Linked DNA regions of Thermus thermophilus. The protein of the gene in region 1 interacts with the protein of each later gene in a pairwise test. Links are inferred from orthologs where the notes say so. Each region holds a gene or a part of one and is shown on either strand. Other genes may lie near its edges.

The links. Proteins that work in one complex are often made in the same cells at the same time.
Region 2: the proteins of nth (region 1) and aceE interact in binary tests that used the Escherichia coli proteins (3 or more experiments, as listed by UniProt). The link is inferred for Thermus thermophilus from one-to-one orthologs.

What each region holds. Positions count from the first base shown.
Region 1 is NZ_AP025158.1:1,845,064-1,852,111, forward strand. Bases 2,172-4,879 are described here. They hold nth (endonuclease III), read right to left. Parts: upstream 4,003-4,879; coding sequence 3,340-4,002; downstream 2,172-3,339. Other genes in these bases: TthTMY_RS09930 (MFS transporter), read right to left, coding at 2,172-3,312; TthTMY_RS09940 (ASCH domain-containing protein), read left to right, coding at 4,017-4,382; TthTMY_RS09945 (GNAT family N-acetyltransferase), read right to left, coding at 4,348-4,879. Outside these bases: TthTMY_RS09920 (DEAD/DEAH box helicase), read right to left, coding at 1-880; gephyrin-like molybdotransferase Glp, read right to left, coding at 952-2,163; more of TthTMY_RS09930, read right to left, coding at 2,170-2,171; more of TthTMY_RS09945, read right to left, coding at 4,880-6,084; TthTMY_RS09950 (hypothetical protein), read left to right, coding at 6,125-6,331; TthTMY_RS09955 (hypothetical protein), read right to left, coding at 6,604-6,978. UniProt on the Escherichia coli protein: DNA repair enzyme that has both DNA N-glycosylase activity and AP-lyase activity. The DNA N-glycosylase activity releases various damaged pyrimidines from DNA by cleaving the N-glycosidic bond, leaving an AP (apurinic/apyrimidinic) site.
Region 2 is NZ_AP025158.1:193,590-199,121, reverse strand. The notes cover bases 17-3,292. They hold aceE (pyruvate dehydrogenase (acetyl-transferring), homodimeric type), read right to left. Parts: upstream 2,935-3,292; coding sequence 217-2,934; downstream 17-216. Other genes in these bases: TthTMY_RS01140 (LysR family transcriptional regulator), read left to right, coding at 3,041-3,292; TthTMY_RS01150 (2-oxo acid dehydrogenase subunit E2), read right to left, coding at 17-207. Also shown: more of TthTMY_RS01150, read right to left, coding at 1-16; more of TthTMY_RS01140, read left to right, coding at 3,293-3,898; TthTMY_RS01135 (PP2C family protein-serine/threonine phosphatase), read left to right, coding at 3,908-4,843; ndk (nucleoside-diphosphate kinase), read left to right, coding at 4,879-5,292; TthTMY_RS01125 (NYN domain-containing protein), read right to left, coding at 5,377-5,532. UniProt on the Escherichia coli protein: Component of the pyruvate dehydrogenase (PDH) complex, that catalyzes the overall conversion of pyruvate to acetyl-CoA and CO(2).

The DNA.
Region 1 (7,048 bases):
TGGCCACCAGCACCCGCACCTCCCCCTCGCGGAAGGCCCGCATGACCTTTTCCCGGTCGCTTTGGGAGAGGTCCCCGTGGATGGCCCTGGCCGCGTGGCCCAGGCGGAGAAGCCCCGTGGCCACCTCCTCGGTCTCGGCCTTGGTGCGGGTGAAGACGATGGCCCGCTTGGGCGCCTTCACGTAGAGGAGGTCGGAAAGGAGGCCCAGGCGGTCGGAGGGGGCCAGGATGGCCTCCTCCTGGTAGGTCACCCCCTCCTCCCGCACCACGTTGATGACCACGGGGCTTCGCATGTAGCGCTCGGCAAGCCGCCGGGCCCAGGAGGGAAGGGTGGCGGAGAAGAGGAGGGTCTGCCGGGAAGGGGGCGTGGCGGAAAGCAGGGCCTCCACCTCCTCCTCAAAGCCCATGGAGAGCATCTCGTCCGCCTCGTCCAAGACGGCGATCTCCACCTGCGAGAGGTCCAAGACCCCTTGCTTCAGGTAGTCCAGGGCCCGCCCCGGGGTGGCCACCACCACGTCCGCCCCCCGGAGAAGCTCTTCCTTCTGCTTGGCGTAGCCCGTGCCCCCGTACACCGCGACCACCTTCAGGTGGGGGGCCACGGCCTGAAGCTCCCCGGAGACCTGCAGGGCGAGCTCCCGCGTGGGGGTGAGGACCAACGCCCTGGGCTTCCTGCCCTTTTCCCGGCTCGGGGAGAGCCTCTGGGCGATGGGCAGGGCGAAGGCCAGGGTCTTGCCCGTGCCCGTGCGGGCCTGGCCGATGAGGTCCTTGCCCTCTAGGGCCAAAGGCAACGCCGCCGCCTGGATGGGGGTGGGGGTGGTGAGGCCGCGCCCGTGGAGGGCCTCCAGGATCTCCTGCTTCAGGGGAAAGTCTTTAAACTCCATGCTCTGCCTTTCCGGGCCCACCTGCGCCCGAAAAGGGAGGTAGCGCCCGTAAACCTTCCCAGCTTAGTGAACTAAGGCACGAAAGTCAAGGGGATGACCTCCACCTCCTCCCCCTCCCGGGCGTCCTGGTCCGGGGGAAGGACCACCAGGGCGTTGCCGAAGGCCATGGAGCGGAGGACCCCGCTTGACTGGTTCCCCGTGCTCCGCACCGTCCCTTCGGCCAGGGAAAGCACCCCCCGGCGGAAGACCTTCTTCCCCTTGGCCCCCTTGAAGGGGGTGAGGGCCCGGGCCTTAAGGCGGCCGTAAGGGGGGTCGGTGCGCCCGAGGAGCCGGAAGAGGAAGGGCCTCCCGTAGAGGAAGAAGGTGACCATGCTGGAGACCGGGTTTCCCGGAAGGCCGAGGACGGGAAGCCCCCCTAGCCTGGCGAAGAGAAGGGGCCCCCCGGGCTGCTGCCGCACCTTCCAGAAGACCACCTCCCCGTGGCGCTCCAGCACCTTGCGCACCACGTCGTACTCCCCCATGGACACCCCCCCCGAGGTGAGGAGGAGGTCCAAAGGCCCGGCCTTCCCAAGCCGCCCAAGCACCGCCTCGGGGTCGTCCGGGACCTTGCCCAGGAGGACGGGCTCCCCGCCCGCCTCGAGGACCAGGCCCAGGAGGCTGTAGGCGTTGGAGTTGTACACCCCGCCAAAGGGCAGGGGCTCCCCCGGCTCCACCACCTCGTCCCCCGTGGAGAGGATCCCCACCCGGGGCCTCCGGAAAACCTTGAGGCGGGCGTGGCCCATGGCCGCCGCCAGGCCGAGCCTCCCCGGGGTGAGGAGGTCCCCCCGCCTCAGGTACACCTCCCCCCGCCGGAGGTCGTCCCCCTTGGGGCGGATGTCCTTGGGGGAAGCGGGGGCGAAGAGGAGAACCCAGTCCCCTTCCCGCCTCGTGTCCTCCACCCGCACCACCGCGTCCGCCCCCTTGGGGACGGGGGCCCCGGTGTACACGGCCACGGCCTCCCCCCGCCCCACCGCGCCGGGGAAGGGCCTGCCCGCCGGGGCCTCGCCGACCACCTTGAGGCGCACGGGGGTTTCGGGAGAGGCCCCCAGGGTGTCCTCCGCCCGGCAGGCGTAGCCGTCTATGGCGGTGTCGTCCTGGTCCGGGTGGTCCACCAAGGAGGCGAGGTCTTCGGCCAAAACGCGGCCAAAGGCCTCCCTTAGGGGAAGCTCCTCCACGGGAAGCCCCGCCTTGGCCTCGGCGAGGACCAGCTCCAACGCTTCCTCCACGGAGAGGTTCGTCCGCATCGGACCTCAGTCTACCTGCTTGAGCCCCCGGAAGGCCCAGGGCCAAAGGAGGATGCCCAGGGTGTAGAGGGCCAGGGTCCCCCCGAAGAGGAGGTCAAAGGCCCTAAGGCCCAGGGCCTCCTGCACCACTCCGGAAAGGGCACTCGCCAGGGCGAAGAGGAGGCTCCAGAGGGCGCTTTCCAGGAGGAAGAAGCCGGGGCGCTCCTCCTCGGCCAGGTAGTCCATGACCAAGGCGGCGTACACGGGCCCGGCGGCGTTCATGAGGGCCCCCCGGATGAGGAGGGCCAGGGTGACCAGGGGAAGCCAGGGGGCCCAGGCCAAGGCGCCGAGGAAGGGAAGGGAAAGGGCCTGGACGAAGACGATGGCCCCAAGCCGCCCAAGCCTCTGGACCAGGAGGGGCTGGAGGAGCATGGCCGCCCCCGTGGCCAGGGAGGAGAGGGCGAAGACGAGCCCCGTGGCCCCGTAGCTTAGGCCGAACTTCTCCTTGAGGAAAAGGTTCAGGAAGGGGATGACGAGCCCCGCCCCGAAGCCGATAACCACCTGGGGCAAAAGGAGCCTGAGCCACACCCGCACCCGGCCCCAAAGGCGGGGGGGCTTCCCCTCCCCCGTCCCGGGGGAAAGGCCCCGCACCAGGGGGAAGGAGAGCAGGAAAAAGGGCAGGGCGAAGAGGAGGACCCACCGCGCCCCGAGGAGGTCCGAGAGGTAGCCCGCAAGCAGGGTGGAGAAGAAGCCGCTCGCCGTGGTCAGGGCCGCCTGCAGGCTGAAGAGGGCCACCCGCCTTTCCGGGGGCGCAAGCCGGGCCATCAGGGGGGCCGCCGTGCCCTGCAGAAGGGCCCCCGCCAGGCCGTAACCCGCCAGGGAGGGAAAGACCAGGACCCCGAGGCCCAGAAGGAGCCCGCTCGCCACGGCGAGGAAAAAGGACAGGTAGAGGCTTTTCAGGTAGCCGAGGCGGGGGATGAGGTAGGCCAGGGGCAGGGCGAAGGCCACCCCGGAGAGGAGGACCACCGCCTGGGCCAGGCCGATGGCCTGGCGGGAGAAGCCCAGGGCCTCGAGGTGGAAGTTGAGGAAGAAGTAGACCAGGTTCCCCCCGAAGGACCAGAGGAAGCTGGCGAGGACCAGGCGGTGGGCGGGCGAAAGGCGTTCTCCCACGGGTTTCTCCAAAAAGGGCCCGGCCCCCTAGGCCTGGCGGCTCGGGCAGTGGGGCGCAAGAACGCAGGCCCCGCAGCGGGGCCTCCTCGCGGTGCAGACGTAGCGGCCGTGGAGGACGAGGGCGTGGTGGACGAAGACCCAGTCCTCCTTGGGAAAGAGGGCCTCGAGGTCCTTCCCGATCCTCTCCGGGGCCTTGGCCTCGGAGAAGCAGAGCCTCTTGGCGAGGCGGGCCACGTGGGTGTCCACGGCGATCCCCGGCACCCCAAAGGCCGCCCCCAACACCACGGTGGCCGTCTTCCAGCCCACCCCGGGAAGGCGCATGAGGGCCTCCTTCTCCTTGGGCACCTCTCCCCCGTACTCCTCCAAAAGCCTCCTCGCCAGGGCCACGAGGTTTTTCGCCTTGGTGCGGTAAAGCCCGATGCGGCGGATGTAGGGCTCCACCTCCTCGGGGGTGGCCGAAGCCAGGGCCTTGGCGTCGGGAAAGCGGGCGAAGAGGGCCGGGGTGGCCTCGTTCACGCTTTTATCGGTGGCCTGGGCGGAGAGGACCGTGGCCACGAGGAGCTGGAAGGGGCTATTGTGCCTAAGCTCCGTGCGGGCCCCGGGGTAGGCGGCCTTGAGGGCCTTTAAGACCTCCCGGGCCCGGGCCTTCTTCTCCTTTGGCCCTTCCTTCGGGCACGCCACGCCCCCCACTCTACAATGAGGGGATGGAAAGGCCCAAGCTCGGCCTCATCGTCCGGGAGCCCTACGCCAGCCTCATCGTGGACGGCAAGAAGACCTGGGAGCTTCGCAAGCGCAAGGCCCACCACCGGGGGCCCTTGGGCATCGTCGCCGGGGGGTGGCTCATCGGGCAGGCGGACCTCGTGGGGGTGGAGGGGCCCTTTAGCGTGGAGGAGCTTTTTGCCCACCAGGAAAAGCACCTGGCGGAGGAGGCCTTCCTCCGGGCCTACGCCAAGGGCGAGCCCCTTTACGCCTGGGTCCTGGAAAACGCCTTCCGCTACGAGAAGCCCCTCCACGTGCCCAGGCGCCCGGGCCGGGTCATGTTCGTGGACCTCTCCGAGGTACGGTGGTAAGCCCCCCGTAGCCCACGTAGACGAGGAGGTCGGGGTCCAGGGCGGCCACCACCTCGGGCCGGTGGGTGGCGGCCACCAGGGTGACCCCCGCCTCCCGGCAGAGCTTCCCCAGGCCCAGGGCCACCCGCCTCGCCGTGGGCACGTCCAGGTGGGCGGCGAACTCGTCTATGAGGAGGAGGTCGGGCCTTTCCGCGAGGAGGAGGGCCAAGCGGAAGCGCTCCCTCTGCCCGGTGGAAAGCTCCTTGGGCCTTGCCCGGTAGAGCACGGCGTCGGAGAGGCCCACCCGGTTCAGCACCTCTATGGCCGCCCCCACGTCCTTAAGCTTCCGGTACAGGGCCTCGAGGATGGGCGCCTCCCCCAGGTCCACCTCCACCTCCCCGGGGATGTAGGCCACCCGCCTCCCCGGGGGAAGGGCCACCTCCCCGAGGTCCGGAAGCTCCCCCAGGAGGAGGCGGAGCAGGGTGGTCTTCCCCGCCCCGCTCGCCCCCGCCAGGACCACGAGGCTTCCCGGGGGGATCTCCAGGCTCGCCCCCCGGAGCACCGCCCGCTCCACCACCCGGGCCTTCACCCCGAAGGCGAGGAGGGCCTCCTGAACCTCCCGGGAAAGGCCCCCTAGGTCCAGGTGGCTCCGGTAGGCCTTGTGGACCCCGGCAAGGCGGATGGGGCCAGGAAGCCCCGAAACCCGCCCGAACCGGGGCCTATAGAGCCTCCCCCCGTGGGCACGGGCGTAGAGGTCCTCCCGGAGGAAGCGCTCCAGGTGGGCCTCGGCCTCCTCGGTGAGGGGGCAGAAGAGGACGGGCCTTCCCGAGGCGGTGTCAAAGAGGTAGCGGAAACCCACCTTCTCAAAGAAGGGGTGGTAACGGGCCATCTGGGCGATGGTGTAGACGAGGTGCTTCTCCCGCCTCCCCTCGGGGGCCCCCCGCGCCCTCGCCCACTCCAGGGCCACCCGCACGAGAAGGGCCCCGAAGCCCTCGGAGCGGTAGTCGGGGTGGACCACCACCCGGGCGATGCGGCTGGCAGCCGTCCTCACCCGGTCCAGGGCCTTCTGCCAGTCGGCCCCGCCCTCGTAGGTGGGGTGGAACCAGTCCCGGGGGAAGATCCTTTCCCGGATGTCCCGCTCCACGCCCTCGGGGGTCCTCCGGTGCATCCGGGGGATGGGGGGGTCCAGGCGGAGGTAGCCCAGGATCCTGGGCTCAAAGGGGAGGCGCTCCGCGAGCTCCAAAACGAGGAAGCGGCTTGCCGGGGTGGAGCCCCGGATCTCCTTAAGCCTCGCCTCCCCGCCGCAGTCGCAGAGGGGCTTGGCGTTGGCGGGGATGGTCTTCTGGCACTCGGTGCAGACCCAGAGGGCCACCACCTCCTTCTCCGAGGCGTAGTGGAACTGCTCCAGCTCGGCGATGGCCTCAAAGTCGCTTTCATAGGTGGCCTCCCGCACCTTAAGGCGGTAGCGGTAGGCCTCGCCCCCCAGGGGGCTTTCCCGCACGTGCTCCAGGGTCTTGGCAAAGGGGGGCCAGAGGGGGAAGGCGCCCTCGAGGGCGTACTCGTCAAAGCCGAGGACGGGCTTCTTGAACTCGGTGCGAAGCCTCACCCGCTCCCCGGGCCTCAGCCACTTGGCCGCGTCCCCGCTCATGCGCAAGGTCACGCCCCCCTCCAGGAGGACCTCCCCGTACCAGCGCCAGTAGACCCTCCGCCCTAGGACGCGCATCGTGCCCCCATGGTACCCCACTTAATGTTAAGCTCATCCCATGAAACGATCCCTTGCCCTGATTCTGGCCTTGTTCAGCCCGTTGGCCCTCACCCAGTCCCCCAAGGAAGCGGTGGAATCCGCCCTCAAGGCCGCCTTCGGCAACTGGAGGGGCAGGACCTACCAGGGCCTGGACCGGGTGGCCTACTACACCCCCGAGGGCCAGGAAACTCAGGTCTTGGCTAAGGCTCAGTATCCGCGGGAGTAGAAAAGAACAACAAGAAATGATAAACCCACAACAATTAAGGCGACCAAGGAAAGAACGCCCAAAGCACGCCATTCGCCAACCTTTTTCACCCAAGAGAGTGTGGCATGATACAGGAAACTGAAGAAAAAGGCCTGCAACAGTAGCCCAGGAGCTTCTCTAGCCTCTACTCTTTTGTCGAGCACCAACGTAAACAGGTTAATGAGTCCAAAGAAAGCTAAAGCCACAAGAAGAAAGGATTGCCAAGGCCTAAGTTTCCACATCATCGCCATACCTCACCAAGGCGAAGTTAAGAGTCCAAACACAAATCCATAAACAAAACCTTTACCAACGTTCGCCGCAAAGTCACGAGCATTCGCATCGCAACGCCCGGTATTGCAACCTATGGCTGCATCTACCGTATACGCTAAAGCAGCACTAATCGCCCCTGAAAGACCACCAATAACCCCCGCGATAACTCCCTCTCCCTCGTAAAGAGCTAGCTCCTCATCCGAAAAAAGCGAAGGAGATTCAAGCAAGGAAGTAGCCCACTCAACTGTTTGAACTTCACCCCGTACTCCCAGGGCCAGGATGTGCCCCTGCGCCCTAGCGCCCAACGGGGCATAGGCCAAAAGCCCAAAGGCCATGAGCACAAAGAGGAACCTGCGCATGACTCAACCCCCTCAAGGGTGAGGTTACCACGCCCCCCCCCCCTTCCTGTCAAGAAGCTTTCAAGAAGGC
Region 2 (5,532 bases), 1.7 Mb from region 1 along the record:
CTGCCCGGGGCGCACCTCGTCCCCCACCTTGACCAGGACCCGCTTCACCACCCCGCCCGCCTCCGCGGGCACCTCCACCACCGCCTTGTCCGTCTCCAGCTCCAGAAGGGGCTGGCCCGGCTCCACCCGGTCCCCCTCCTTCACCAGGACACCCACCACGGTGGCCTGCGTGACGTTGTCGCCGAGTTCGGGTAGCTTGACCTCCATGCTCTCCCCCTACCGCCGGTGGGGCGGCACCTCCTCCAGCTTAAGGCCCAGGTCCTTCCTCGCCTGGTTCAGGGTCCTCTTCGTCACCTTGCCCTCCCCGTGGAGTAGGGCCAAGGCGGTGTAAGCGATGTGCCGGGCGTCCACCTCAAAGAAGTCCCTAAGGGCCTCCCGGGTGTCGGAGCGGCCGAAGCCGTCCGTGCCGAGGGCGGCGAAGGGCCGGTCCAGGTACCCCCGGATGAGGTTGGGCAGGGCCTTCAGGTAGTCGGTGGCGGCCACCACGGGCCCCTCGTGGCCCTCGAGGGCCTCCACCACGTAGGGCCTGCGGGCCTTGCCCAAAAGGCGGGCCTCCCGCTCCGCCTCAACGGCGTCCATGTAGAGGGCCTTGTAGCTGGTGGCGCTCCAAACGTCCGCCACCACGCCGTACTGGACCAAGAGCTCCTGGGCCTTCAGGGCCTCGTTGAGGATGGGCCCGGTGCCGAAAAGCTGCACCCTGGGGCCTTTGCCCTCCCCTTCCCGGAAGAGGTAAAGCCCTTTTAGGATCCCCTCCTTGACCTTCTCCCGGGGCTCGGGCATGGGGGGGTGGACGTAGTTCTCGTTCTCAATGGTGATGTAGTAGAAGACGTCCTCCCCCCGGCCGTACATGCGGCGGAGGCCGTCCTCCAGGATCACGGCGAACTCGTAGGCGAAGGCGGGATCGTAGGCGAGGAGGTTGGGGGCGGCCAGGGCGTAGACGTGGCTTTGGCCGTCCTGGTGTTGGAGGCCCTCCCCCGCCAGGGTGGTGCGCCCCGCCGTGGCCCCGAGGAAGAAGCCCCGGGCGCGCTGGTCGGCGGCGGCCCAGACCAGGTCCCCGATCCGCTGCAGGCCGAACATGGAGTAGGTGATGAAGAAGGGGATGGTGGGGATGCCCCAGTGGGCGTAGGCGGTCCCCGCGGCGATGAACTCGGCCATGGCCCCGGCCTCGGTGATCCCCTCCTCCAGGATCTGCCCCTTTTGGCTCTCCTTGTAGGCGGTGAGGGTGCCCGCGTCCACGGGGATGTAGAGCTGCCCCTTTGGGGAGTAGACGCCCACCTGGGCGATCAGGGCCTCCATGCCGAAGGTGCGGGCCTCGTCGGGGACGATGGGGACGATGTATTTGCCGATCTTGGGGTGGCGGAGGAGCTTGGCGAGGATCCGCACGAAGGCCATGGTGGTGGAGATCTCCCGCCCCCCCGAGCCCTCGTAGAACTCCCGGAAGAACTCCTCGTCCGGGACCTCGAGGCCCCCCTTGAAGCGCACCCGCCTTTCGGGCACGAAGCCGCCCAGGGCCTTCCGCCTTTCCAGCAGGTAGCGGACCTCGGGGGAGTCCGGCCCCGGATGGTAGTAGGGGAGCTCGGAAAGCTTCTCCTCGGGGATGGGGATGCCGAGGAAGCGCCTCGCCTCCTTCAGGTCCTCCTCGGTGAGCTTCTTCACCTGGTGGGCCACGTTCTTGGCCATGACCGTGGGGCCCATCCCGTAGCCCTTGATGGTCCGGGCGAGGATGACCACGGGGCTTCCCTTGTGCTCCACCGCGGCCTTGTAGGCGGCGTAGATCTTCGCCAAGTCGTGGCCGCCCCGGGAGCGGGTGAGCTCGGTGAGCTCCTCATCCGTCATGCCTTCAATGAGCTTCTTGAGCTCGGGGGTGTTGAAGAAGCGCTCCCTCAGCTCCTTGCCCCCGAAGGCGGCGTAGCGCTGGCTCTCCCCGTCCACCAGGGCCTCAAAGCGGCGGAGGAGGTGGCCCTCCTTATCCTTGGCGAGGAGCCTGTCCCAGGCCGAGCCCCAGACCACCTTGATCACGTGCCAGCCCGCGCCCCGATAGAGCCTTTCCAGCTCCTGGATGACCTTGGAGTTGCCCCGCACGGGGCCGTCCAGGCGCTGGAGGTTGCAGTTCACCACGAAGATGAGGTTGTCCAGCCCCTCCCGGGCGGCAAGGTGAAGCGCCCCCACCGTCTCGGGCTCGTCGTGCTCCCCGTCCCCCAGGAAGGCCCAGACCTTGGCGGAGCTTTTGGGCTTGAGGCCCCGGTCCTCGAGGTAACGCATGAAGCGCGCCTGGTAGATGGCCTGGATGGGGCCTAGGCCCATGGAGACCGTGGGGAACTCCCAAAAGTCGGGCATGAGCCAAGGGTGGGGGTAGCTGGAAAGCCCCCGGCCCCCCGGCACCGGAGGGTGGACCTCGCGGCGGAAGTTCTCCAGGTCCTCCTCCTTAAGCCGCCCTTCCAGAAAGGCCCGGGCGTAGTTCCCGGGGGAGGCGTGGCCCTGGAAGAAGACGAGGTCCCGGTCCAGCCCCGCCTCCGGCCCGCGGAAGAAGTGGTTGAAGCCCACCTCGTAAAGCTCGGCGATGGAGGCGTAGGTGGCGATGTGCCCCCCGATCCCGTCCGCCTTCTTGTTGGCCCGAGTGACCATCATGGCCACGTTCCAGCGGAGGATGTTGGCGATGCGGCGCTCCAGCTCCAGGTCCCCGGGGTAAGGGGGCTCCTTCTCCTTGGGGAGGGTGTTGAGGTAGGGGGTGGAGAGGCGGTTTGCGGGGTAGACCCCATGGCGGAAGAGGTACTCGTCCAGAAGGCGTAAGAGCTCCTCCACCCGCTCGGGGCCCTCCACCTTGAGGACGTACTCCAAGGACTCCAGCCACTCCCGGTTCTCGGCCTCTAGGAAGCGGGCCTTCTCCTCGGGCGAGAGGGCCTGGAAGGCCGCCTTCAGCTCCTTTTCCGTCATGGCCTCCTCCAAAGCTACACTACACCTTCCCAAGACCAGTTTGCCCTCGAGGGGGTCCCCGCGTCCAATAAGACCTTCGCCGCGGTTTTGATAAGATCTTTTTATCATGGACCCGCGCCGCCTCAAGGCCTTCCTGGTCCTGGCGGAGGAAAAGAGCTTCCACAAGGCCGCAGAGCGCCTTTACCTCTCCCAGCCCGCCCTCACCCAGAGGATCCAGGCCCTGGAGCGGGAGCTCGGGGTGCGCCTTCTGGAAAGGCGCCCTTTCCGCCTGACCCCGGCGGGGGATCTGCTCCGCCGGGAAGGGGCGCGGCTCCTCAAGGAGCTGGAGGCCCTCAAGGAGGCGGTCCGGCGGGCGGGGCAGGAGGCCCTCCGCTTCGGGGTGCCGGAAAACCTCCTCCCCGACCTCATGCCCCTCCTGGACCACCTGCGCCGGGGGCTCGGCCAGGCGGTGGAGGTTCTGGAGATGCACACTCCCGAGCAGGTCCGGGCCCTCAAGGAGGGGCGCCTGGACTACGGCCTCGCGGGGCTCAAGGTGGAGGACCCGGAGGTGGCGAAGGAGCCCCTCCTCCGGGTGCCCATCGTGGTGGCCCTGCCCGAGACCCACCCCCTGGCCCCTAGAGCGCGGGTGCCCCTTCGGGCCCTGAAGGAAGAGCCCTTCCTCCTCCTTCCCAAAGACTTCCTTCCCCCCCTTTACGAGGCCTTCATGGAGGTCTTCCGCCGGGCGGGCTTCGCCCCCAAGGTGGTCCGGGAGGTGGCCCGCTTCTCCCAGGCGGTGAGCTTGGTGGCCGCAGGCCTCGGGGTCCACCTCACCCTCGCCCCCTACCGGGTTTACCCCCACCCCGGGGTGGTCCTGAGGCCCCTGGAGGAGGAGGCCGCCCTCGAGGTGGCCCTCATCTACGCCCGGCGCCCGCCCCCGCCCAGGCTGGAGGAGGTGCGCCGGCTCCTCCGCGCCCTCGCCCTGTAGAATGCCCCCATGGACCGCCTCGAGGCCGCCCTGAAGACCCACCCCGGCCTCAAGCGCCCCAAGAACGAGGACGCGGTGGGCGGGGAGGCCACCCCCTGGGGCGGGGTCTACGTGGTGGCCGACGGCATGGGAGGGCACCGGACGGGGGAGGTGGCCTCGAGGCTCGCCGTGGAGACCGTCCTGGCGAGGCTTTCCCGGGAGGAACCCCCTTCCCCCAAGGACCTCCTGGAGGCCCTGGAGGAGGCCAACGGGAGGATCCACCGGGAGGCCCAGCGCCCGGAGAACCGGGGGATGGGCACCACCTGCACCGTCCTCGTCCTGGACCTGCCCTACGCCCTGGTGGCCCACGTGGGGGACTCCCGGGCCTATTTGCTCAGGGAGGGGAACCTCCACCAGCTCACGGAGGACCACTCCTGGGTGGCGGAAAGGGTGCGGCAGGGCCTCCTCTCCCCCGAGGAGGCGAGGACGCACCGCTGGCGCAACGTCATCACCAACGCCCTGGGCTCCTTCCCCCAGGCCCGGGTGGACCTCCTCGGGCTCAAGCTCCGCCCGGGGGACACCTTCCTCCTCTGCACCGACGGGCTTTCCGGGGTCCTGGAGGAAAGGGCCCTCAAGGAGGTCCTGGCCCACTTTCCCCCCGCCGAGGCGGCGGAGCGCCTCGTGGCCCTGGCCAACGAGTGGGGCGGCCCGGACAACGTGAGCGTGGCCGTGGTCCGGGTCCCCGAGGCCCTGCCGGAGCGCCCCCGGCCCTACGCCCTCCCCCTGGAGGCCGCCAAAGGGGAACCCGTCCGCCTCCAGGTGGGGGAGGGGCCCGAGGAGCTCCCCACCCAGGTCCTGGAGCCCGCCCCCAAGGGGGAGCGGGTGGGGTGGCGGGACGCCCTCCTCCTCCTCCTCTGGGTGGTGGTGGTGGCCTACATCCTCCTCAACTCCCTGCGGACCCCCTAGACCCGGAGGCAGGAGGCGGGTAGACTCTTCGCGGTATGGAGCGGACCTTCGTCATGATCAAGCCCGACGGCGTGCGCCGGGGCCTCGTGGGGGAGATCCTCGCCCGGTTTGAGCGCAAGGGGTTCCGCATCGCGGCCCTAAAGCTCATGCAGATCGGCCAGGAGCTGGCGGAGCGGCACTACGCCGAGCACCGGGAAAAGCCCTTTTTCCCCGGCCTCGTGCGCTTCATCACCTCGGGCCCCGTGGTGGCCATGGTCCTAGAGGGGCCGGGGGTGGTGGCCGAGGTGCGCAAGATGATGGGCGCCACCCACCCCAAGGACGCCCTCCCCGGGACCATCCGGGGCGACTTCGCCACCACCATTGACGAGAACGTGATCCACGGCTCCGCCACCCTCGAGGACGCCGAGCGGGAGATCGCCCTCTTCTTCCGTCCCGAGGAGCTCCTCTAACGCCCCCTGCCAGCCCAGGCCCGCATGGGGCCCCAAAAGCGCCTCCTCCCGCCCGGGCTTGGGCGCCCCGGGGGGCGGAGGCGCTCAGGCCTCTTCCTCCGGGGAGGCCGGGCCCACCTGGGCCCTAAGGCGCTCCCAGGGAAAGTCGTCCAGGGGGTAGAAGTGGTCCGCCTGCTGGGCCAGCCGGTGGGAGGAGAGGGCGTGGAAGGTGGTGTTCTCCACCTGCTTGCCCAGGTCCTG